3 regions of the Pseudohongiella sp. genome follow, and region 1 is predicted to be linked to each of the others. Evidence: predicted binding sites of a transcription regulator. Region 1 holds the regulator's gene; each other region holds the start of a gene.
The links. The regulator FliA, encoded in region 1, starts transcription of late flagellar genes. The targets are predictions, from matches to a motif close to CTAAAGTTTNNNNNNNNNNNGCCGNTAA.
Positions count from the first base shown of each region.

Region 2: the regulator FliA is predicted to act here: its motif matches at 4,896-4,923, upstream of motA (flagellar motor stator protein MotA).
Region 3: the regulator FliA is predicted to act here: its motif matches at 5,550-5,577, upstream of WD071_RS15415 (chemotaxis protein CheW).

Region 1 is NZ_JBBDNQ010000006.1:236,585-243,975, reverse strand. Features, by position in the region: gene WD071_RS01225 (chemotaxis protein CheW) at 1-113, opposite strand, end outside; gene WD071_RS01220 (protein phosphatase CheZ) at 165-1,028, opposite strand; gene WD071_RS01215 (chemotaxis response regulator CheY) at 1,041-1,421, opposite strand; gene WD071_RS01210 (RNA polymerase sigma factor FliA) at 1,607-2,341, opposite strand; gene WD071_RS01205 (MinD/ParA family protein) at 2,364-3,170, opposite strand; gene flhF (flagellar biosynthesis protein FlhF) at 3,220-4,368, opposite strand; gene flhA (flagellar biosynthesis protein FlhA) at 4,416-6,554, opposite strand; gene flhB (flagellar biosynthesis protein FlhB) at 6,804-7,391, opposite strand, start outside.
Region 2 is NZ_JBBDNQ010000019.1:139,725-147,115, forward strand. Features, by position in the region: gene WD071_RS07525 (methionine aminotransferase) at 1-117, shown strand, start outside; gene queG (tRNA epoxyqueuosine(34) reductase QueG) at 164-1,210, shown strand; gene orn (oligoribonuclease) at 1,226-1,777, opposite strand; gene rsgA (small ribosomal subunit biogenesis GTPase RsgA) at 1,879-2,958, shown strand; gene motB (flagellar motor protein MotB) at 3,021-3,965, opposite strand; gene motA (flagellar motor stator protein MotA) at 4,000-4,851, opposite strand; gene asd (archaetidylserine decarboxylase) at 5,090-5,962, shown strand; gene WD071_RS07560 (pyrimidine/purine nucleoside phosphorylase) at 6,033-6,347, shown strand; gene ilvA (threonine ammonia-lyase, biosynthetic) at 6,397-7,391, opposite strand, start outside.
Region 3 is NZ_JBBDNQ010000042.1:76,495-83,885, reverse strand. Features, by position in the region: gene WD071_RS15455 (TonB-dependent receptor) at 1-1,367, shown strand, start outside; gene WD071_RS15450 (CoA pyrophosphatase) at 1,422-2,063, shown strand; gene WD071_RS15445 (GGDEF domain-containing protein) at 2,060-2,734, opposite strand; gene WD071_RS15440 (dienelactone hydrolase family protein) at 2,734-3,480, opposite strand; gene WD071_RS15435 (peroxiredoxin) at 3,502-3,981, opposite strand; gene WD071_RS15430 (trypsin-like serine protease) at 4,141-5,037, opposite strand; gene WD071_RS15425 (hypothetical protein) at 5,036-5,215, shown strand; gene WD071_RS15420 (hypothetical protein) at 5,257-5,439, opposite strand; gene WD071_RS15415 (chemotaxis protein CheW) at 5,618-6,103, shown strand; gene WD071_RS15410 (LON peptidase substrate-binding domain-containing protein) at 6,104-6,727, opposite strand; gene mpl (UDP-N-acetylmuramate:L-alanyl-gamma-D-glutamyl-meso-diaminopimelate ligase) at 6,742-7,391, opposite strand, start outside.

The DNA of each region.
Region 1 (7,391 bases):
TTGTCGTCTGGTTGTTTCTCCAGCTGCACAAGTTGCTCAGACAGCTGTTCCAGAATTTCACCGGCCTCGACCAGAAAATCTTCCAGAATCTCTTCGTCATCAAAAAAACTCATGTCACTGTTCCTCTCCGAGTCACGTTCATCAGCCTCGGGCTGTTGCGTGAGTCAAAAACCAAGGCTGGACAATAAATCATCCACATCATCCTGGCCTGACACCACGTCCTGATTGTTCTGCTGGTTGATTTGCGGCCCTTCGGCGCGAATGCGTTGTTTCTCATCACGTACAGCCTTGTGCTCGCTGTCTTCGGATTTAATGCCAGCGACTTCTTCAACATTGCTCGCCAGCTTGACCAGACGCACCAGGCTTTGTTCAACGTCACTGACCAGTTCGATAACCCGTTTGATCACCTGCCCGCTCAGATCCTGGTAACCCTGAGCCATCAGGATATCGGTCAGCCTGGTATGAATACCCTGCCCGTCGCCACTGATCCGCTGCAGCAGCTGCTCGATACGCTGGAACAAGGGATTTGAATCGTCATTTACCGTGTTCCCCTGAGCCAGAAAGGACTGCCACTCCCGGTGGATGGCTTCACTCTCGTCCACCAGCTTTTGCACCATCGGTGCCGCCTCGTCAACACGATCCATCGTCTGGTTGGCTGCATCTTCGGTCATGGCAATGACGTAGTTCAGGCGGCTGCGCGCATCCACCATCTCCGAGAGCTCGTGCTTGACCTCGGCATTGTTCTGCAGGCCGATTTCCAGATGAAAATCGCGTAGCGCGTTGTGCAACGCCCGGGTCAGACGACCAACCTCAAAATACAGCGTTTCGTCGCGAGCATGGTTTATCTGGTGGATAAGATCCGCAGCCGCCACCATGTCATCGCTCTGCAGGGCCTCCAGCAATGCCTGCTTGCGAGCGAGCAAGGCATCGGTAAAGCTCTTTGCTCCCGCCGCAGCAAGCGCCGCAGTGTCAGCATCTGATCCGGTCGTGCTGGCCTTGCCCAAACCGTTTTTCTTGTTGTCTGCCATAGGATTTTCCTTTCAGCGATTAGCGTCGATGCGTTCAAAGATCTTTTCGATCTTTTCCTGCAGTGCCGCTGCCGTGAAAGGCTTGACCACATATCCATTCACACCGGCCTGCGCCGCTGCGATAATCTGGTCTCTCTTTGCCTCTGCCGTCACCATCAGAATCGGCAGCGTTTTCAGCTTTTCGCTCGCTCGGCAGGCCTTAAGCAGATCGATACCGGTCATGCCCGGCATATTCCAGTCCGTAATAAGAAAATCGAATTGGCCGTTTTCCAGCATCGGCAAGGCGGAACTACCGTCATCTGCCTCAGCGGTGTTGGTAAACCCCAGATCCCGCAACAGATTCTTGATAATCCGACGCATTGTTGAGAAATCATCAACAATGAGAATTTTCATGTTCTTGTCCAAAGCCGCCTCCACGTCATGTGCTCATACTGGGGATGTGCGCCACCCGGCACGGTATCTCCCTAGCAGGTTATCGCTTGAAAGGTGAAAAAATTTAGCTGAAATCAGGAAATAAATTCAGATGGTGAGCATTATAGCCCAATGTGAGCGCTTGTTGTGGGCGCTGCGAGCTGGACTCAGCGCCAGTCCTGCAGCCGGGAACGTAAGCGCAATGCGGCCTGGCTGTGTATCTGACTGATGCGTGACTCGCTGACACCCAGCACTTCGCCAATCTCTTTCAGGTTGAGTTCCTCATCGTAATAAAGCGCCAATACGAGCTTTTCACGCTCCGGCAGGCCTTCGATGGCCTCTGCCAGATGCGCGCGGAAATCATCGTCCTGAATTTCGTCAGCCGGGCCGGAAATCTCACCGGACGCACTCTCCAGCGCTGAATCATCGCCACCTTCTGTCAAATCATCAAAGCTGAACAGACGACTGCCCGATGCATCCTGCAAGATGGTGTAGTAGGTTTCCAGGTCGATACCGAGTTCTTCGGCGACCTCATGATCCTTGGCATCGCTGCCGGAACGCATCTCAACAGATTTAACGGCGGCTGCAACTTCGCGGGACTTGCGGTGGACGGAACGCGGCGCCCAGTCTCCCCGGCGAATTTCGTCAAGCATGGCACCGCGTATGCGAATCCCGGCATAGGTTTCAAAGCTGGCGCCTTTGGATACATCATATTTGCGCGCCGCCTCCAGTAAACCGATCATGCCGGACTGAATCAGGTCATCCAGTTGCACGCTGGAAGGCATGCGCATCAGCAAATGATGGGCAATCCGCTTCACCAGCGGCGCATGCTGAACGACCAGATCGTTCATGCTGTCTGTTTGCACGTCCTGGTACAATGAGGCACCTGTTGATGCTGTCATAAACATCCCCGTTGTGTCCTGTTCAGGACATGCCCTGCACGAGTCGCTCGACAAAAAACTCCATCTGCCCGGTGGCTTCGGTTCTTACCGGCCACTGGCTGACCTCTTTCGCCAGCCGTCTGTAAGCGCCCGCGGCCTTGCTGCCCGGATAGGCATCAAGTGTTGGCCGTTGCCGCTGCACAGCTTTACGCAAGGTTTCATCATAAGGTATGTCGCCCGCATAACGCAGATTTACATCCAGAAACCGGCCCGCAACACCCGCAAACCGGTTGAACATATTCTTCCCTTCATCCGGGGACCGCGTCATATTGGCCACAATTCTGAAGTCCTGTAGCTGGCAGTCGCGATGCAGGAGCTTGATCAGGGCGTAGGCATCGGTCATCGACGAAGGTTCGTCACAGACCACGACCAATACTTCCTGCGCAGCACGGACAAAGCTGACAACTGAATCTGAAATACCGGCAGCGGTATCAATGACCAGAACATCAAGTTCGTCAGCCAGCTCACTGAATGCGTGCACAATGCCCGCATGCTGACTGGGCCCCATGGTGACCAGAGACTGCACGCCAGATGAAGCCGGTATGACGTTGATACCGTGCGACGCCACCATGATGTCACGCAATTCGCACTCACCTGACAAGACATCGGCAATGGTGCGCTGGGCTTTGATGCCCAGCAGAATATCGACGTTTGCCAGACCGAGATCGGCGTCCATCAGCACAACCCGTTTGTCCAGCTGTGCCAATGCCAGGCTGAGGTTGACCGATATACTGGTTTTGCCCACGCCACCTTTACCGCCGGTTACCGCAAGCACTTGAATGGGATGCATCCCCTGTTCTCTCCCCAACTGTCTGTATCCGGCCAATGCCGGTTTACCGCTAATTCAGACCTGCAACGCGCAGCTCTGCCGGTGACCGACTACCGTATTCGGTCATCAGCCGTTCCTTTTCCACCGGCACCGACGCTTGCTGCCGACCCAGCGCTACTGCGCGCTTGACCAGCGACTGTGCCTGCGCCAGAGCGATATCATCAGGAATCGCCTGACCGAAGGTTTCATAAACGACAGGCAAATCGCGCTCTATTGTCAAAGCCAGGGCTTCACCGAGCACACATGCCTCATCCAGATGAGTGAGAATACACGCAGAAACATTCGCAGTCGAACAGGTTTTCCAGGAAGCGCGCAAAACCTGCGCCTGACTGGTCGCCGGCAACACCAGCCACTTGTTGACCTGAGGCTGATCGCGCAACAAATTCAACTGCCGCTGCTGCTCTGGATGGTGCGACGGCAAACCGGCGGTATCGACCAGAACCAGCTGTTTATGCCCCAGACTGTCCAGCGTTTCGTCCAGCGAGTGCTGATTATCCACAATCCTCACGTTCACGCCCAGAATTCGCCCCAGGGTTCGCAACTGCTCATGAGCGGCGAGGCGAAAGCTGTCTGTCGTCACCAGCGCAACATCCTGAGCGCCATGCTGCAAGACATAACGGGTCGCCAGCTTGGCAATGGTAGTGGTTTTGCCGGCACCGGTCGGCCCGAGAAAGGCAAATACACCACCTTGCTCGATCGGGTCATGATCCAGCACGGGCAGAGCTTTGACCAGACTGCCCAGCACCTGCTTCCAGACCTGGTCCAGGGTTTTGCCCGGCTTGACTGTACTTAACAATTGACGGCTGAGGAAGCCGGGCACACCCATTGCCGACAGACGCTCCCAGATGACTGCCTGCAAGGGCGACTGACTGCTGAACTGTTCCCAGCCCAGACCGTTGAGTCGTTGCTGCAGCAAGGTCCTGATACTGTGGAGTTCATTGCGCATAGCGCCCATCTCTGCCTTGCTGACTGTCGGCAAAGGTGCCGGCGCAGCAGACTCCTTTTTCATCACCGGGGCCGGGCTTAGTGTCGCGATAACCTCAACCCCACCGGTTGCCAGACTGCGCGTTGACAAAATGGCAGCGTCATCGCCCAGTTCCTCACGCACCTGAAGCAGTGCTTGGCGCATATCTTTGGCCAGGATCTTTTTAAGCTGCATTGTTGCTCCTCACATCACATTTTTGCTGTTATTCCGATCAACGATCATCACTGACCAATCGTTGCTACAATCGTAATTTTCTTGTTGTCCGGTATTTCCTGATAGGACAGAACCTTGACACCGGACAGGGTAAACCTGACAAAACGACTCAGTAACGACCTCAAGGGTGCTCCCACCAGCAGGACTGCCGGGTTACCGGCAATTTCCTGCCGTTGTGCCGCCTGCATTAGCGACTGTTGCAGGCGCTCGGCAATACCAGGCTCAATAACCACGCTGTCGTCGACAAAACCGCCATCCTGCTGCTGCGTGCCTTGTTGTACTGCTTTAAGCAATATCTGTTCCAGTGTTGGATCCAGGGTGATAACGGGCAATTCAGCCTTGTTTCCATAGATGCCCTGGACGATGACGCGGGACAACGCGACACGCACAGCGGCAGTCAGAGCGACGGGATCTTGACTCCTGCCCGCAGCAGACGCCAATGCTTCGCCGATACTGCGCATATCTTTGACGGGAATACCTTCCTGCAGCAGATTTTGCAGCACCTTGCGCAAAATATTGCCATTGATCTGGCTGGGCAGTTCCTCAGCCAGTTTCTTGGATGATTTGCCCAGAATGCCCAACAGTTCATGAACTTCGTCGTGGCCCAGCAATTCGTGCGCATGTTTGTGCAACAGAGTATTCATGTGGGTTGCAACCACCGTGCTGGCATCGACCACCGTGTACCCCAGAGATTGCACCTGGTCGCGCTGGGCGGACTCTATCCACAACGCATCCAGGCCAAACGCCGGATCCTTGGTGGCTATGCCCTGAGCCTTACCATAGACCTGACCCGGATTGATCGCCATTTCGCGTTCCGGGTGAATCTCTGCGCCGCCGATGTTGACGCCCATCAAATTGATGCGGTACTCATTGGGCTGCAAATCCAGGTTGTCGCGAATATGAACCGAAGGCACCAGAAAACCGAGTTCCTGCGACAGTTTTTTGCGGATACCCTTAATGCGGGCAAGCAATTGTCCGCCCTGGTTCTTGTCCACCAACGGTATCAGCCGGTACCCGACTTCCAGGCCAACCACATCAACCGGCGTCACGTCACCCCAGCCCAGCTCCTGTTGCTCGGTTGCGGTTTTTTCTTCCTGCGCCGTTTTGTCCGCAGTGGCTGCATCATCCACGGCAGTGGCTTCCCGCTGTTGCCGCAAGTAGATGGTTACCGAGCCAGCCGCCGCCAGCAGGGCCAGCGACAGAAACGCCAGATGTGGCATTCCCGGCACGATACCCATGACAAACAGAACCATCGCTGCGATACCCAGCGAACGAGGGGTGGCAAACATCTGACTGATAACCTGCGAGCCCATCATCTCCGCGTTGTTGTTGCGGGTCACCATGATGGCTGCGGCAGTAGACAGCACCAGTGCCGGAATCTGGGCGACCAGACCATCACCGATGGTGAGCAAGGCATAACGTTCAGTCGCAGTGGTAAAATCAAGGCCATGTTGCATCATGCCTATGGCAAGACCGCCCACCATATTGATCACCAGGATCAGGATACCGGCAATGGCATCACCTTTGACAAATTTGCTGGCACCATCCATGGCGCCATAAAAATCAGCCTCCTGAGTAATATCCTGGCGCCGGGTGCGCGCTGACTCCTGATCAATAATGCCGGCGTTCAGATCGGCATCGACTGCCATCTGCTTACCGGGCATCGCATCCAGAGTGAAACGGGCGCTGACCTCGGCGATTCGACCGGCACCTTTGGTCACCACAACAAAGTTGATGATGATCAGAATCAGGAACACGATCAGACCAACCGCGTAGTTGCCGCCGATCACCACCTCACCGAACGATTCGATAACCCTGCCCGCCGCTGCGCCTCCTTCATGCCCATTGAGCAGAACCACACGCGTGGAGGCCACATTCAACGCCAGACGCAGCAAGGTGGCAACCAGCAGGATGGTCGGGAAAACAGCAAAATCCAGTGGCCGCATTGCATAAACTGCAACACACAACACAACCAGGGCGAGAGTGATATTAAAGGTGAAAAATACATCAAGCAGAATCGGTGGAATAGGCAACGTCATCATTGCCAGAATCACCAGCAGCAATATCGGTATCCCGAGATTACCTTCTGTCAGATTACGGGCATTGGTCGCCAGCGTAGCTCTGTTCAGATTGCCACCTAAATTCATCATAAATTACATACCAACCTGGTGTGGTAGCCAAAATTCAGCGAGGTCAACGTCACTGACAATCGAATGCCGTCAGTGAACAGGCGCTTTGTCCAAAATCTTGACGCTTTAACAGCTGATCAAGTCGAATCTGCAGCCTTTTATGTCCTACCAGGAGGGTGTTGCAAAAGTCGTGCTCATTTTGCCGGAGCAGGAATATTTTTTGCCGTCCGGCGGAAAATAATTGCCGTTGGCTTTATCGTAGGCCCATCAATCGTGTTGCAGATCTTCTGGTACCGGAAGGTTATCCGCCAGCACCGGACGGCGCCCGCCTTTGTGCCGGTATTGACGAAGCTGGAATACATAGGCAAGCACTTGCGCCACTGCTTTATACAGGCCTTCGGGTATTTCTTCGTCCAGATCGGTATTGTAATAAATGGCGCGCGCCAGAGTCGGCGATTCCACGATCGGGATATCGTGCTCTTTTGCCACTTCCCTGATACGCAAGGCCATAAAGTCGGCGCCTTTGCCGATCATGACCGGCGCGGTGCTGGCCCCCTGTTGGTATTTCAGGGCGACTGCGTAGTGCTGCGGGTTGGTCACGACCACATCGGCTTTAGGCAGGTTTGACAGCATCCGGTTTTGTGTCATCTGATACTGCAACTGTCTGATACGCTGCTTGACCTCGGGTTTACCATCCGTGTCTTTCATCTCATCCTTGACCTCCTGAAACGTCATACGAAGTTTCTGGGTATGGGACTGAATCTGAAACGGAATATCAACAATCGTGATCAGAATCATGGCACAGGACATGGCCAGCACCGACCAGCCAAGAATGATCAGGCTATGTCCCATGGC
Region 2 (7,391 bases), on a different contig from region 1:
GCCATCCCTTTGTCGCCATTCTATGAGCAGGCGCCGGACACACGGATCATTCGTTTCTGCTTCTGCAAGGACGACAGCACGCTGGAAGCCGCCGCCCACATATTACGGTCGCTTTGACATGACCACACCCGCGCGCTCACTGGATCCGGGGCAGGCCGCCACAATGCTGTCGCAGATCCGCGACCTGGCACTGACGCTGGGTTTTCAGCAACTGGCCGTCACCGACATTGATCTGAGCGCCTATCAGCCCCACCTGGATGCGTGGCTGGCACACAACTTTCATGGTGATATGGACTATATGGCCCGCCACCGGGACCTGCGCCTGCACCCCGAAGAGCTCCACCCGGGCACTGTCCGTGTCCTCAGCGTTCGCATGGATTATAGCCTTGAGTCGAAGCAATCACTTACTCCACTGAAAAACAAACACAAAGCCTATATCTCACGTTATGCCCGTGGCCGCGACTACCACAAACTGATACGCAAGCGCCTGCAGCAACTCGCGGATCGCATCACCGAGCTGGCCGGACCCATGGGCTACCGGGCCTTTGTCGACAGTGCACCGGTGCTGGAACGCGCCCTGGCAGAAAAAGCCGGGCTGGGCTGGATTGGCAAAAACACCATGCTGCTCAACAAAAAAGCCGGCTCCTGGTTCTTTCTGGGCGAGCTGTTCACGGATCTGCCACTGCCGGTTGATGCGCCAGTCAGTGGCCACTGCGGATCATGTACCGCATGCCTGGATATCTGCCCCACGCAGGCATTTGCCGGCCCCAATCAGCTCGACGCCAGGCGTTGTATTTCCTACCTGACCATTGAATTGAAAGGCAGCATCCCCGAGCATTTAAGGGCCGCCATTGGCAACCGTGTGTTTGGCTGTGACGACTGTCAGCTGATCTGCCCCTGGAACAAGTTCAGTCAGCTCAGTCAGGAGACCGACTTTGCCCCGCGTCATGGCCTGGACAATGCCGATCTCAGCGAGCTGTTTCTGTGGAGTGAGGAGACCTTTCTGCGTAATACCGAAGGCTCGGCAATACGGCGCACCGGCTACGAAGGCTGGCTGCGCAACCTGGCCGTTGGCCTGGGCAATGCACCGGGCACCATTGCGGTCATCAGTGCGCTGGAAAGCCGACAGCAGCATCCGTCAGCGGTGGTGCGTGAACATGTCGCCTGGGCCCTGCAGCAGCATGCACGGCGCCAGGGTCATGAAGCCTGAACCTATAGCCAGAACCTATAGCCTGAAAAAGTGCTCACGATAATACTGCAATTCACTGACCGAGTCCCTGATGTCATCCAGCGCCTTGTGATTTCCATTCTTGCTGAAACCGCCCGGCAGCTCCGGGCGCCAGCGCCGCGCCAGCTCCTTGACGGTGCTGACATCCAGGTTCCGGTAATGGAAAAATGCCTCCAGCGTGGGCATATACTTCACCAGAAAGCGCCGGTCCTGATGCACACTGTTGCCGCACATCGGTGAGCTGCCGGTTTCCGCATACTCGCGCAAAAAGTCCAGGGTCTGCTGCTCGGCATCGGCTTCATCAGACTGGCTTGCCCGTACACGGGCAACCAGACCGGAATCGCCGTGCGTGCGCTGGTTCCATTCATCCATGCCCGCCAGCACCGAGTCGGACTGGCGCACGGCCACTACCGGGCCCTCGGCCAAGATATTGAGATCAGCATCGGTGATCAACGTCGCTATTTCAATGACGCGGTCGGTGTCTGGCTCCAGGCCAGTCATTTCCATATCAATCCAGATCAGGGTTTTGCTTTTATCCACAACAGGCATGATGCTTCATCCAGTAGTTATTCATTCGGGCTGTCTCCATTCAGGCTTTATTTTAGCCAGGCGGGTCCCACGAGCCAGCCATTGTAATAGAATGCCGGGTTATGGCCAAACGACGACTTAACGAACATCAACTGCGGCGTATCAAAAGCCAGCAGAAAGCCCGTGGCAGGCAAGCCGATGCGGCTGACAGCCCGGCTGACGACCAAAGTGAATCCGCACTCGGGCCGGAACAGGAAGGCCTGATTGTCTGCCACTACGGTCAGCAGCTGGACGTGGAGTCACTGAGCCCGGAAACACGCGGGCAGCTTTTCCGTTGTCACCAGCGCAGCAACCTGCCGCCACTGGTCACTGGCGACAAAGTCATCTGGCAGGCAGAAGGCGACACCAGCGGCATCATCGTTGCGCTGGTGCCGCGACATTCTGCCATGAGCCGTCCCAATGCCCGTGGCGAGCAGCGCAGCATTGCCGCCAATATTGACCGCGTCGCCGTGGTATTTGCTCCTGTGCCGGAACCTTTCGGCAACTTGCTGGACCGTTATCTGGTCGCCATTGAGCACCTGCGCCTGAAGCCCCTGCTGGTGCTCAACAAATGCGACCTGATGCCGGCAGAGAGTAGCCAGGACGCGGCCGATGAAGCCGCGCTCAAAGTGTCGGACCTGTTGAAGCTGTATGCCGGTATTGGTTATGACACTATACGCGTTTCCTGCCATCAGCCGGAAAGCATTGACTCACTGCGACACATGCTCCGTGAAGAAACGGCCGTGTTTGTCGGTCAGTCCGGTGTGGGCAAGTCATCACTGATCAATACTCTGCGCGGCATCGACGATGATGACAATAAAGGCGGCGCCGCCGATGTCGGCGGCCTGTCCAAAGGCCGGGCGATCGGGCGCGAGAAAGGCACCCATACCACAACTGCCACCAAACTTTACCATTTGCCGGGTAGCGGCGATCTGGTTGATTCACCGGGTATTCGCGAGTTCGGTTTGTGGCATATCGAAGCCGAGCAGCTGATGTATGGCTTCGTGGAGTTCCGGCCTTACGCCGGGCAATGCCGTTTCCGCGACTGTCGCCATCAGCAGGAACCGGGCTGCGCGCTTCTGGCGGCAGTCAAAAAAGGCAAAATCCACACGTCCCGGCTGAACAGCTATCACCATATTCTGCAGGAACTCGGCAGAGGCTGAACCCCGGCGTCAGCGGCCAACCAGGGTTCGGGGCAGGTCAGGGAGAAGGGTCCGAGTGAGACTCAGAATATTTCCGGCATATCGTCGGGCAGGGCGTCTTCCGGCGGCGCGCCGCCGTCAAGCTCCGACTGCAGGGTGCCGTCCAGGATCCGACGTTCGGCCCGCTGGTTCAGGATCAGCAGTACAATGCGCCGGTTGGAGGCATCTTCAGGGGCGTCAGGCAATAACGGCAGTGACGAACCCATGCCAATAATCTGTGCGAACTGCGAAAACGACAGCCCCCCTTCCACCAACGCACGGCGCGCGGAATTGGCGCGATCGGCAGACAGCTCCCAGTTGGTATATTGCGCAAAATCGCTGCCAAACGGCACACTATCAGTGTGACCCAGGATACTGATTTTATTGGGTATGTCTTCCAGCACATTGGCCATCGCCCACAACACTTCCAGCGCATAAGGCTGCATCTGCTCGGAGCCGGACGCAAACAACGGGCGATTTTCGCGGTCAATAATCTGGATGCTGAGACCGTCCTCGGTCATTTCCATCGACAGACTGTCGGAGAACCACTCAAACTCCTGGTTGCCGGCAATCACCTCTTCCAGTTGCCCCTGCAGGCTTTGCAACAGTTCGGTCTCGCGCAAACGGGCAAGCTCAATGTATTCCTGGCTCTCCAGCTCGTCGGATGCCTCCACTGCCTGTTCCTGGTCCTCCTGCACCAGCGCCAGGTTCAGACCCTGGTTGGGCAGCGTCAGAGGCCGCCCCTGCAAGTCCAGCACATAGGGCGTACCGCCATCGCCCGCACTGGCCAGGCTGCGCGGATCCGAGAAATACCCGGCAATCACCATTTTTTCCAGCTCGGTGGTACTCTCGATCAGCCACAACACCAGGAAAAACGCCATCAGAGCCAGTGCGAAGTCGGCAAACGCAATTTTCCACGAGCCGCCATGATGGCCGGCCGCGTACTTTTTCACGCGTTTGATGACGATGGTCTGTTCAGACTTTTCCAAAACGATTCTCTTCCGCCAATGAATTCAGTGCCGCTTAGCGACTACGGATGTGTTCGTCCAGCTCTGTAAATGAGGGGCGCTCGCCGGAGTACAGGGTCTTGCGGGCAAACTCGACCGCCAGCTGTGGTGGCAGACCGTTCGCGGTTGCTACAATCGCAGCCTTCACGCATTCAAACATCTTGATCTCTTCTTCAGCAACCGATGCCAGACGATTACTCATGGGGCCGACAAAACCGTAGGCCGCAAAAATACCCACAAATGTCCCTACCAGCGCAGCCGCGACACTCTGCCCCAGCGCCTCGGGCGGACCACCCAGTTTTTGCATGGTGATCACGATACCTAACACGGCCGCCACGATACCAAAACCGGGCAGGGCATCGGCAACCCGGTGCACCGCGTGTGAGGGCTCGCTCAGTTCATGCATCTGGGTTTCAATTTCGGCATCGATCATGGATTCAATTTCATGCGGCGCCATATTGCTGGTCGTCATGATACGCAGGTTGTCGGTCAGAAATTCGATGATGCGTTTGTCTTTCAGCAGGGCCGGGTAGCGGGTAAAAATCCCACTTTCGGCGGGCACCTCGATATCGCCCTCAATTGACATCATGCCTTCACGACGCGCCTTGTTGAAAATATCGAACAGCAGTCCCAGCAGGTCGAGATACAGCTTTTCGCTGGTGGCAGAACCAAAGATTGCACGCGGCAGGCGTTTACCGGTTTCTTTTACCAGATGCATGCTGTTGGAAATCAGGAAAGCACCCAGCGCTGCGCCAAAGATGATGATAAATTCCGACGGTTGCCACAACACACCCAGCACACCGCCGTGCATGATATAGCCGCCGGCCACACTGAGCAGCACAACCAGAAATCCAATTATAAACAACATGACCTGCTCAACCTCCAGCCGGATAAAAGTGCGCCGCTTTCTTTACATCGGACAAATCCGGAAAATCATTAGCACCACCCGCGTTAATACGCCAAACTTGTAGGTCTGGACCGGCTTGATTAAGCTGATGCCTGACAAACCTGACAGCGTGGGAATTTAACGGGCAACTATTTAACGAACAACAATTTAATGGATAATTATGGCAGCCGACATGCTCGTCTGCCCGAACAGGATTTTCATGAAAGAATCGCTTTTCATTCTGATGCAGTACCTGGTTCCTCAGCACCTGCTGTCCCGGCTCGCCGGCACGCTGGCAGATTGCCAGTGGCCGACAATCAAGGCGCCGTTTATACGCTGGTTTATCCGTCGCTACAAGGTCGACATGACACAGGCGCAGGAACCGGACCCGGCTGCCTATGCAACGTTTAATGCTTTTTTCACGCGCGCCCTGCGGGCCGATGCACGCCCCCTGCACGGCGACGATACCAGTGTGCTCAGTCCCGCCGACGGTGTTATCAGCCAACTGGGCCCGGTTCGCGATGGCTTGCTGTTGCAGGCAAAAGGCCGCCGTTACAGTCTGCAAACACTGCTGGGCGGCGATGCCGCGCTGGCGTCGGAATTTGACGAAGGCTGTTTTGCCACCATCTATCTGTCGCCAAGTGACTATCACCGGGTGCATATGCCGATGCCCGGGATGCTCCGGGAAATGACCTACGTGCCGGGTAAACTGTTTTCAGTGAATCAGCTTACGGCTGATCGGGTGGACGACCTGTTTGCCCGCAATGAGCGCCTGGTCTGTATTTTCGACACCGATGTTGGCCCCATGGCACTGATCCTGGTCGGCGCCATGATTGTCGGCAGCGTCGAAACCGTATGGTCGGGCCAGGTATGCCCGGCACCACACAGTTTGCGCAAAACCGATTACCGGTCACAACGCCCTTCGGTGCAGATCGCCCGGGGCGGGGAGATGGGCCGTTTCAAGCTGGGATCCACAGTCATCGCCGTGTTCGCTGAGAACCGGGTGGAACTTGCCTCTGCGCTGGCGGCAGGCAGCCGTATCAATATGGGCGAAATCCTGGCCACTGTGATTGCAGAAGAAGACCTGAGCTAACGCTGCCGACACTGGTCGAACCGCACCGAAACCGATAAAATCCCCGGCCCCTATCTGTCGAGACACAATTATGAATAAATTTGAAAATGTGACCGTGGTCAAAGCGGCCAACATCTACTATGACGGCAAAGTCACCAGCCGCGTTGTTGAGTTCGACAACGGCGATGTCAAAACACTGGGCATCATGATGCCGGGCGAATACCGTTTTGGCACCGGTAAAAAGGAAATCATGGAAATCCTGTCCGGCCAGGTCGAGATACTGCTGCCGGGCGAAGATCTTTGGCGCAAGATCTCAGGCGGCGACACCTTTGAGGTACCAGCTGACTCGGCGTTCGACATCAAGGTTATGGCCGTGACCGATTACTGCTGTTCCTACATCGGCTGAGATCTGGCGCGGGTTAACTGCCTAGAGCGAACTGACTGCCCAGAGCGGGTTAACTGCCCAGAAAGGTCTGATACGCGATATTGTTGGTTTCCTCCTGAAACTGATAGGGGATTTCACGCACAAACGCATCAAAGGCTGCGATATCCTCAGGTGCCACCTGAAGCCCGACCAATACACGCCCGTAAGCGGCACCGTGATTGCGATAGTGGAACATGGAAATGTTCCACTGTTCGCCGAGCAAATCCAGAAAGGTCATCAGCGCACCAGGGCGCTGCGGAAACTCAAACCGGAACACCCGCTCGTTCAACGCTTTGTCACTGCGCCCGCCGACCATGTGACGTATGTGCAGTTTTGCCGCTTCGTTATGTGTCATGTCATGCACTTCGAAGCCTTTGCTGCGCAGCGTTGTGATCAGCTTGTCGCGGCCACCGTCAGGGTCATCAATTTCAACGCCGACAAATATTTTTGCCGCCGTTGAATCCCCATAACGGTAGTTGAATTCGGTCACACTGCGCTTGCCCAGCACTTGCGAAAAGCGGCGGAAACTGCCCGGTTTCTCATCCAGCGTCACCGCCAACACGGCTTCGCGACTTTCACCCAGCTCGGCCCGTTCGGAAATATGACGCAGGCGATCAAAATTGACATTCGCGCCAGTTACCATTGCCATCAGGCTCATGCCGCGTAGTGACTGCTCACGTACTGCTTTTTTGAGACCTGCAACGGCAACTGCACCGGCTGGTTCGGTCACTGCGCGGGTATCATCAAAAATGTCTTTGATGGCCGCGCAAATTTCATCCGTGGTCACGGTCACCACCTCATCAACGCAGTGTTTGAGTATCTTGAAGGTTTCCTTGCCCACCTGATTAACGGCCACACCGTCAGCGAACAGCCCGACCTGGGAAAGTTTGACCCTGCGCCCGGCTTCCAGGGCGGCTTTCAGACAGGCGGAATCTTCCGCTTCAACCGCCACCAGACGGATATCGGGGCGAATGTATTTGATGTAGGCCGCCATACCCGCCATCAGGCCGCCGCCACCCACGGGGA
Region 3 (7,391 bases), on a different contig from region 1:
CCAACCTCAATCAGGAAACGGCCGGTTACATCAACGGCACCGATGCTTACAAAGACGAAGACCTGCGTCGGGTCAATGAAAACCCTGAAGCGTACCGGGACAACCGCAGCATGCGCGCCTGGACTCGAATCGGCTACACTCTGGATTCCGGCTGGGATGTGGTCATGACACCGTATTACCGCAAAACCGACCTGGATTTCAAACAACACTTCCTGCCCGGCACACCCACTGAAACCAACGAGCACAGCAGTGTCGGCATGCAATTTGCGGCCTACAGAGACTTGAGCGAAAGCACTTTGTTATCAGCCGGTCTCGACCTGGAGTTCACTGAAGGCACGCTGACTCAGAGCCAGGATGGCCCCACCCAGGGCTCGCCTTTCCTGGTCGGTACGGTGCCCGAAGGCAAGCATTATGATTACGATGTCGACGCTACCCAGATAGCACCTTTTGTGCAGCTTCAACACTACTGGGATAATGGTTTTGATATCACCCTGGGCATGCGTTTTGAGCGCATGAACTATGACTACGACAACAACATGCTTAGCGGTCGTACACGCGAAGATGGCACTGTCTGCGGCTTCGGTGGATGTCGTTACAACCGTCCGGCAGACCGCTCCGACACCTTTGCCAATGTAGCCCCCAAACTGGGCATTCGTTACCAGATCAATGACACCCACAACGCTCAGTTCAGGGTGACACGGGGTTACCGGGCACCACAGGCCACCGAGCTGTACCGCCTGCAAAACGACCAGAATGTCGCCGACCTCGATCCTGTGGAAATCGACAGCGTTGAACTGGCGCTGCAAGGCACCACCGGCAGCTGGACCTACGAAGCCGTGGCGTTCTACATGGACAAGGATAATGAGATCATCAACAACGCTGACCGCGTCAATCTCAATGGCATTCACACCCGCCACAAAGGTCTGGAACTGAGCGGTACTTATGCGTTGTCTGATGACTGGCGCCTGAGCGCGGCCTATAACCATGCTCGCCATACCTATCAGAATGATCAGCTGGTCGGTGGCGTCAATCTGAATGGCAACGATGTCGAATCCGCGCCACGCAATTTTGGCACCGCGCAGATACAGTGGACACCCACGAGCACGCTGACCACTGAGCTGCAATGGGTGGCCATGGGCGAGTACTACACCAACCCGGAAAACGCCAACAGCTATGATGGTCACAATGTGTTCAACCTGCGCACTCGCTGGCAGGCTTCGGATGCGCTGACGTTATCAGTGAACATCCTGAACCTGACTGACCGCAAATACGCTGAACGTGCCGACTGGACAACCTTTGGTGGCGATCGCTATTTCCCGGGCGAACCATTACGCGCGTTTGTGGCGCTGGACTGGCGCTTTAACTGATCACCTTGAGCATTCGCCCGGGGTCGTAACAGGCCGACAGGATGAGACACCAACATGAATGACGGATTGATAGCACGACTGGAAAAATTTTTCCGGCTGTCACCGTCGTCAACGGATCTCATCCTGCCGCCTGATCCCGCCGAACATTCATACCGACCCAACCAGCCGATTGACGGCAAAAATCTGCGTCATGCCGGTGTTCTGATTCCCGTGATAAAAGCGGGAGCTGGCACCGAAAGCCGCATCATGCTGACCTTGCGCACCCAGCATCTGCGCAGTCACGCCGGGCAGGTAAGTCTGCCGGGAGGCAGCGCCGAAGCTCAGGATGTTGATATCATTGGCACCGCGCTGAGAGAGGCGGAAGAGGAAACCTGCCTGCCCGCGCATGCCGTTCAGGTGATGGGGACCCTACCGGCATTGATCATGCCGTCGGCCTTCCATGTGACACCCGTTGTTGGCCTGGTCGATGCGGATGTGAAACTGCAGGCTTGTCCGATTGAGGTAGCAGAGATTTTTTACGTACCCACGTCGTTTCTGTTGAATCCAAAAAATTACCGGGTTGCCAGCATGGAATTCCAGAACAGGGAGCGCCGCTTCATGGAAACACACTATGACGGGTATCGAATCTGGGGCGCAACTGCGGCAATTTTGCACCACCTGGCAAAACAGATACATCAACTTGAAGACGGCAGCTAAGCGTCTTTGTCTTCGACAAAACCGTCCATCAGCGCCGCCCGCTCATCTGCAGACATACCGTTAAAGGGTTCGCTCATCTGCGGGTAATGTACGCGGTTTTTCCCTGCCTGCTTGGCCTGCAGCAAATACTGGTCGGTCCGATCCAGAAACGCTTCGGCTGTCACCGTATCGCTGGCACGATACACATCAACCCCGATACTGACCGACATCGGCACAGGATCGCCGTTGTCGGTCCGCAGCTGAATCCGGGTGACACCCTCGCGGATGCGCTCGGCCAGTTGCACCGCATCGCGCAACTCCGTTGACGGCAGCACCAGTACAAATTCCTCACCACCAAAGCGGCACGGAACATCCAGTTTTCGCAAGGAGCGTTTAAAAAATGTGCCCACCGTCTTCAACGCGCTGTTGCCAAACTCATGCCCGTGCTGATCATTGATGGCCTTGAAGTTATCAAAATCAAGCACAATCAGGGAAAACGCGCCACCGGAACGATGCACCCGCTCCATCTCCTGATTTATCGCCCACAGTAAATACCGATAGTTGTACAGGCCGGTGAGTGCATCCGTACGCACCTGCTCAGTAAGCTCGTTGATTCTTTCCCGCAGCTCACAAAGTTCACCAATATACTGGCAATTCGCATCGCAGTCCGGGCAAGGTGGCAACGCACTCATCAGGGGGCGACATCCAGCGGCGGGGTATCTTCAAACAATTCCCGGAAAAAATTCGCCAGCGCCTGCTCAGCGCGGGCATTGGCAGTCTGACTGAAGACAGTGCCAAAGTCCGGATTGTTGGCTGCCGGATTGGTGAACGCGTGTTTGGTGCCACCGTATACATGAACCTGCCAGTCGACGCCCGCCTCTGACATTTCGGTTTCAAAAGCCAGTACCTGCTCGGGCGGCACCATGGGATCATCATGTCCGTGCAGACACAGCACACAGGACTGAATCTTCTGACTCGGTGCGTCACCCTGTCCCAACAGACCGTGCACACTGGCAACACCCTTGACATCAGCGCCGGATCTGGCCAATTCGAGCACCGCCATACCACCAAAACAATAACCAATGGCGCCGATATTGCTGTCATCAACCTGCGACAGCGCGCGCGCCGCCACCAGGGCCGCCTGCATCCGCCGACGCAGCAGCGCCCGGTCCTCAACAAAAGGCATCATCAATGCCGTATTGCCCTCGGCGTCACCCTCTTTGCCAAAAACACCTTTGCCGAAGACATCGGCAGCAAATCCGACGTAACCCAGATCCGCCATCCGCTCGGCGGCAGCGCAGGCGTATTCCCGGCGACCGGTCCAGTCGTGGCCGATCAATACACAGGGTTTCCTGTCAGTGGCATCTTCATCGTAAGCTATATAAGCTTCCAGCACGGTATCGCCATCACGATACTCTATGTATTCCGTTTTCAACATCAGGGTTCTCCTTCGCCGGGATTACAGCTGAGCCAGGATATTATCGGCCGAGCTGACCTCAATACCGCCGGCGGGCTCAACGCCCAGGTAACTGACTTTGCCGTCATCCACGATCATCGCAAAGCGCTTGCTGCGCTTGCCCATACCAAACCCGCTGGCGTCCATGGTCAAGCCCAGCGCCTCGGCAAACTCAGCATTACCATCAGCCAGCATCAACAACTCTTCCGCGTTCTGGGCCTTGCCCCAGGCCGACATGACAAAAGCATCATTGACGGCCATACAGGCGATGGTATCAACGCCTTTTGCCTTGATTTTGTCTGCGTTCACCACAAAGCCGGGCAGGTGAGTCACCGAGCAACCCGGGGTAAATGCACCCGGCACGGCAAACAGAACCACTTTTTTACCGGTAAAAATATCATCTGAAGTGATGTTCTCCGGACCTTCCTTGCCCATGATTTTGAAGGTCGTTGCAGGTATTTTGTCGCCGACTTGAATGCTCATGAAATCACCTTTGATTTGTTTACGCTGTCCCTGAAACAGGACAGTATTCGAATGAATAACACTCAGGAGAATAACACCTGAGCAGGTAGCGTCTGAGCAGATAGTACCAAAATTGTATAAATATACATCTGTGGTATACGCAGCAGAGTTAAAAATCGGTCAATTCGCTGACAAAGAAACTACACCCTCGCCCTTATGGGCATCTTTGATGACCGCATCTATCCATGCCAGATGCTGGCTGACACGCTCGTAAACAACAACGGCACCGTAACGACCGGGGCCCGGCGAGCCAGCCTCTCCGGTCAACTCCCCGACCGCGATGCCGGCAAGCCACATCGTCTCATTCTGCGTCAGCAACGCAGGTCCACCGCTGTCACCCAAGGCGGGGATGCCCTCGAACTCCTCAACCTCGCTGTTATTGACCCGCGGATCATTAAATTCGAAACGCAATCGCTCATCGGCGCGCACAACCGTATTCTGCGCAAAGCGCAGCTGTCCGTCGTCAACTGACATTCCCGTGGTGCCTATCCCGGTGTAACCCCAGCCCAGGAAGGTCATGGCCTGCCTCAGTTCGTCCTCACCCCGATATAGCTCAAGCACCACATCTGCGCTGACTGGCGCCGACAGACGCAGCAATGCCAGGTCAACCTGCCGTGGGTGCAGGTGCTCCGACAATTCGCCTGTCCACCCCGGGTGCAGGTGCAGCGCGTCAATATAATGTGTCTGACGGGCTATCTGTACCGCATATGGCCTGCCTTCGGTCAACGTGGCCTGCAACCCGGTCTCCGAAGCACAATGCGCTGCGGTCAACGCCCATTGCGGCGCCACGACTGTTGCCACACAGACTTTGCGCCGCCCCTGCTGCGCCAACGGAAAGACGCCGGGGTAGTCGGCTTCACTGGCGAGGTATCGGGTGTATCCGGTATCATGCCTGATCACGATGGCGTTTACCGGCGCGAACGCCAGGCACAGCAGTACAAAGCAGATTTCCGGCGCACCGGGTACCTTTTTCGACCTGATTTTTTTAATCGAGTACATCAGGCAGGAGTTTGTCATGAGCAATACCAGTGATTCAAAACAGGCCAAACGTGAACAGGAGCGTGAATACGAGAAATCCGGCCTCTACCCGGACAATGAAAAACCCTTCCGTATCCTGGCGCTGCTCGGCTGGCTCGGAGTTGTCGTGATCTGTCTGGCAGGGGCAGCGGCAATTCTGGACATCATGCTGCTGTAGAGGCGGTTTTTACGATCAGCCCATCTTTTACCAGCAGCCCATTAGCCGCGCGGGCGCCGGCCGGGGCGCAAACTGGGCAGCTCGCGTTTTTTGTTCACGCTGCGAAGAATTTTGGCCAGCCGATAGGCAACAAGGATAACAGCAAGCACAATAAACCCGAGAATGCTCGCAACCAGCCACTGCTCGTGGGTCCAGGTACCAGGACTTGACCACACTTCCGACATCACACAACCTCCTGCGGATAACACCAATGTCCCGGTATTATGCGGCAAGCCCGAAACGAAGACCAGAGCAGCCCCAATGTCAGCCTCTGCGGGCTGCTGGTGACTCTGCCCTCAATTATTTGCCGAAGCTGCCGCTAAATCAGTCAGACCGGCACAATGTACAGCAGGAAACCACCCTATGACCAATACCGCCCTCGCAGAGCAAGCCTCAGGCAAAGCACATGACAGTACCGCGCAGCTGATCAAGCACGTGAGTTTTACCCTGGGTGGGGAAACCTACGCCATCAACGCTGCCCGGGTAAATGAGGTATTACGATATACCGAGATTACGCCTGTGCCGGGAGCACCGGCGTTTATCCTGGGCATTATCAATCTGCGCGGCAATGTTGTCACCGTGATCAACGGCCGTGGGGTGTTCGGTCTGGCGAATCAGGCCATATCAGAACAGTCGCGCATCATCGTGGTCGAGATTGAGGATTTTGTGCTGGGGGTTGTGGTAGACAGGGTATCGGCAATCGTGGATCTGAACGCAGGGGAGATAGAAATACCCCCGGCCACAGGTAACGAGGCAGCTGCAAGGTTCATCCACGGGGTCTATAATGAAAATGATCAATTGCTGATTCTGGTGGATTTCAGCCGGGTTGTTGAGCTGCTGCCGCGCTGATCACCCATGGTGCATCACTGACGCCACCAGGTTTTCGATTTCCCGGATACGCTCCTCGGTATCGTCGAGCGCCAACAGCTGCTGCTTCTGATGCACCGGAACCGGAAGCAGTTCGCTCAGGCGCCAGGCCAGCTGACGTCTGTCCTCAAAGTCGATCGCCAGGTCCAGACTTTCGATCAGGGGGTGTGCCGACAGGTCCCGCAGCAAATCCACCAGCGCCTGGTGCTGCCCGGTCAAGGGCAACGCCGGCTGACCCAGGAAGTCTTCCCGGGCAAATTGTACGGCTGCCATCAACAGATTGTCATCCCGGGTCCAGCAGTCCCGGACCGTAAATTTGTGTCGTCCTTCCACGGTAATGCCCAACAGGCCATTCGGCAGTTGGTCCCAGTCCACGATGCGGGCATACATGCCAACGCGCTCCACCTGCTGACTACTTCCGGGCTTTACCACTTCCGCACCTTTGCTGATAAGGCAAATACCAAACCCGGTATCGGTTTTCATGCAATGGCTGACCAGATCGATATAACGCTGCTCAAATATCTGCAGCGGCAGGCGCCCGCCCGGAAACAGCACGGATCTGAGCGGGAACAGCGGTATCAGTTCGGGCTCTTTCATTGCAGACATGGCAGCAACTCCCTTCAGGCCAGCGCTGACAATAATTTTTGATGAATACCACCGAAGCCGCCATTGCTCATGATCACAATATGGTCACCGGCACGGCAATGCCGGCTGAGATAGGCAACAATGTCATCAACGCTGTTGAAGTTCAGGGCCGGCACCGGACTTTCGGCGATAATACCCTCAATATCCAGACCATTCCCTGCGCCCGACATCCATAAACACAGATCGGCAGCGCGACAGGATGCCGCCAGACAGCTCTGGTGCACACCCATTTTCATGGTTGCTGAGCGCGGCTCGATAACAGCGATCAGGCGGGTACCCGGAATCTGGTTGAGACGCTGACGAATACCGTCCAGGGTGGTCTCAATAGCCGTGGGGTGATGGGCAAAGTCGTCGTAAACACTAATGCCCCGAACCTCGCCGAGCAATTCCATGCGCCGCTTGACGCTGGCAAACTTGCCCAGCGCCTCACAGGCAAGCGGGATATCCACACCCACATGATGCGCCGCGGCAATCGCCGCCACCGCGTTACAGACATTGTGCCGCCCGCTCAATGACCATGTCAGCCTGGCCGTGACGGTACTGCCCAGGTGGCTGGTTTTGCTTATATCACATACGCCACCATCGGCTTGCAGCAGGCGCACCCCCCAGCCACTGGGTTCCGGGC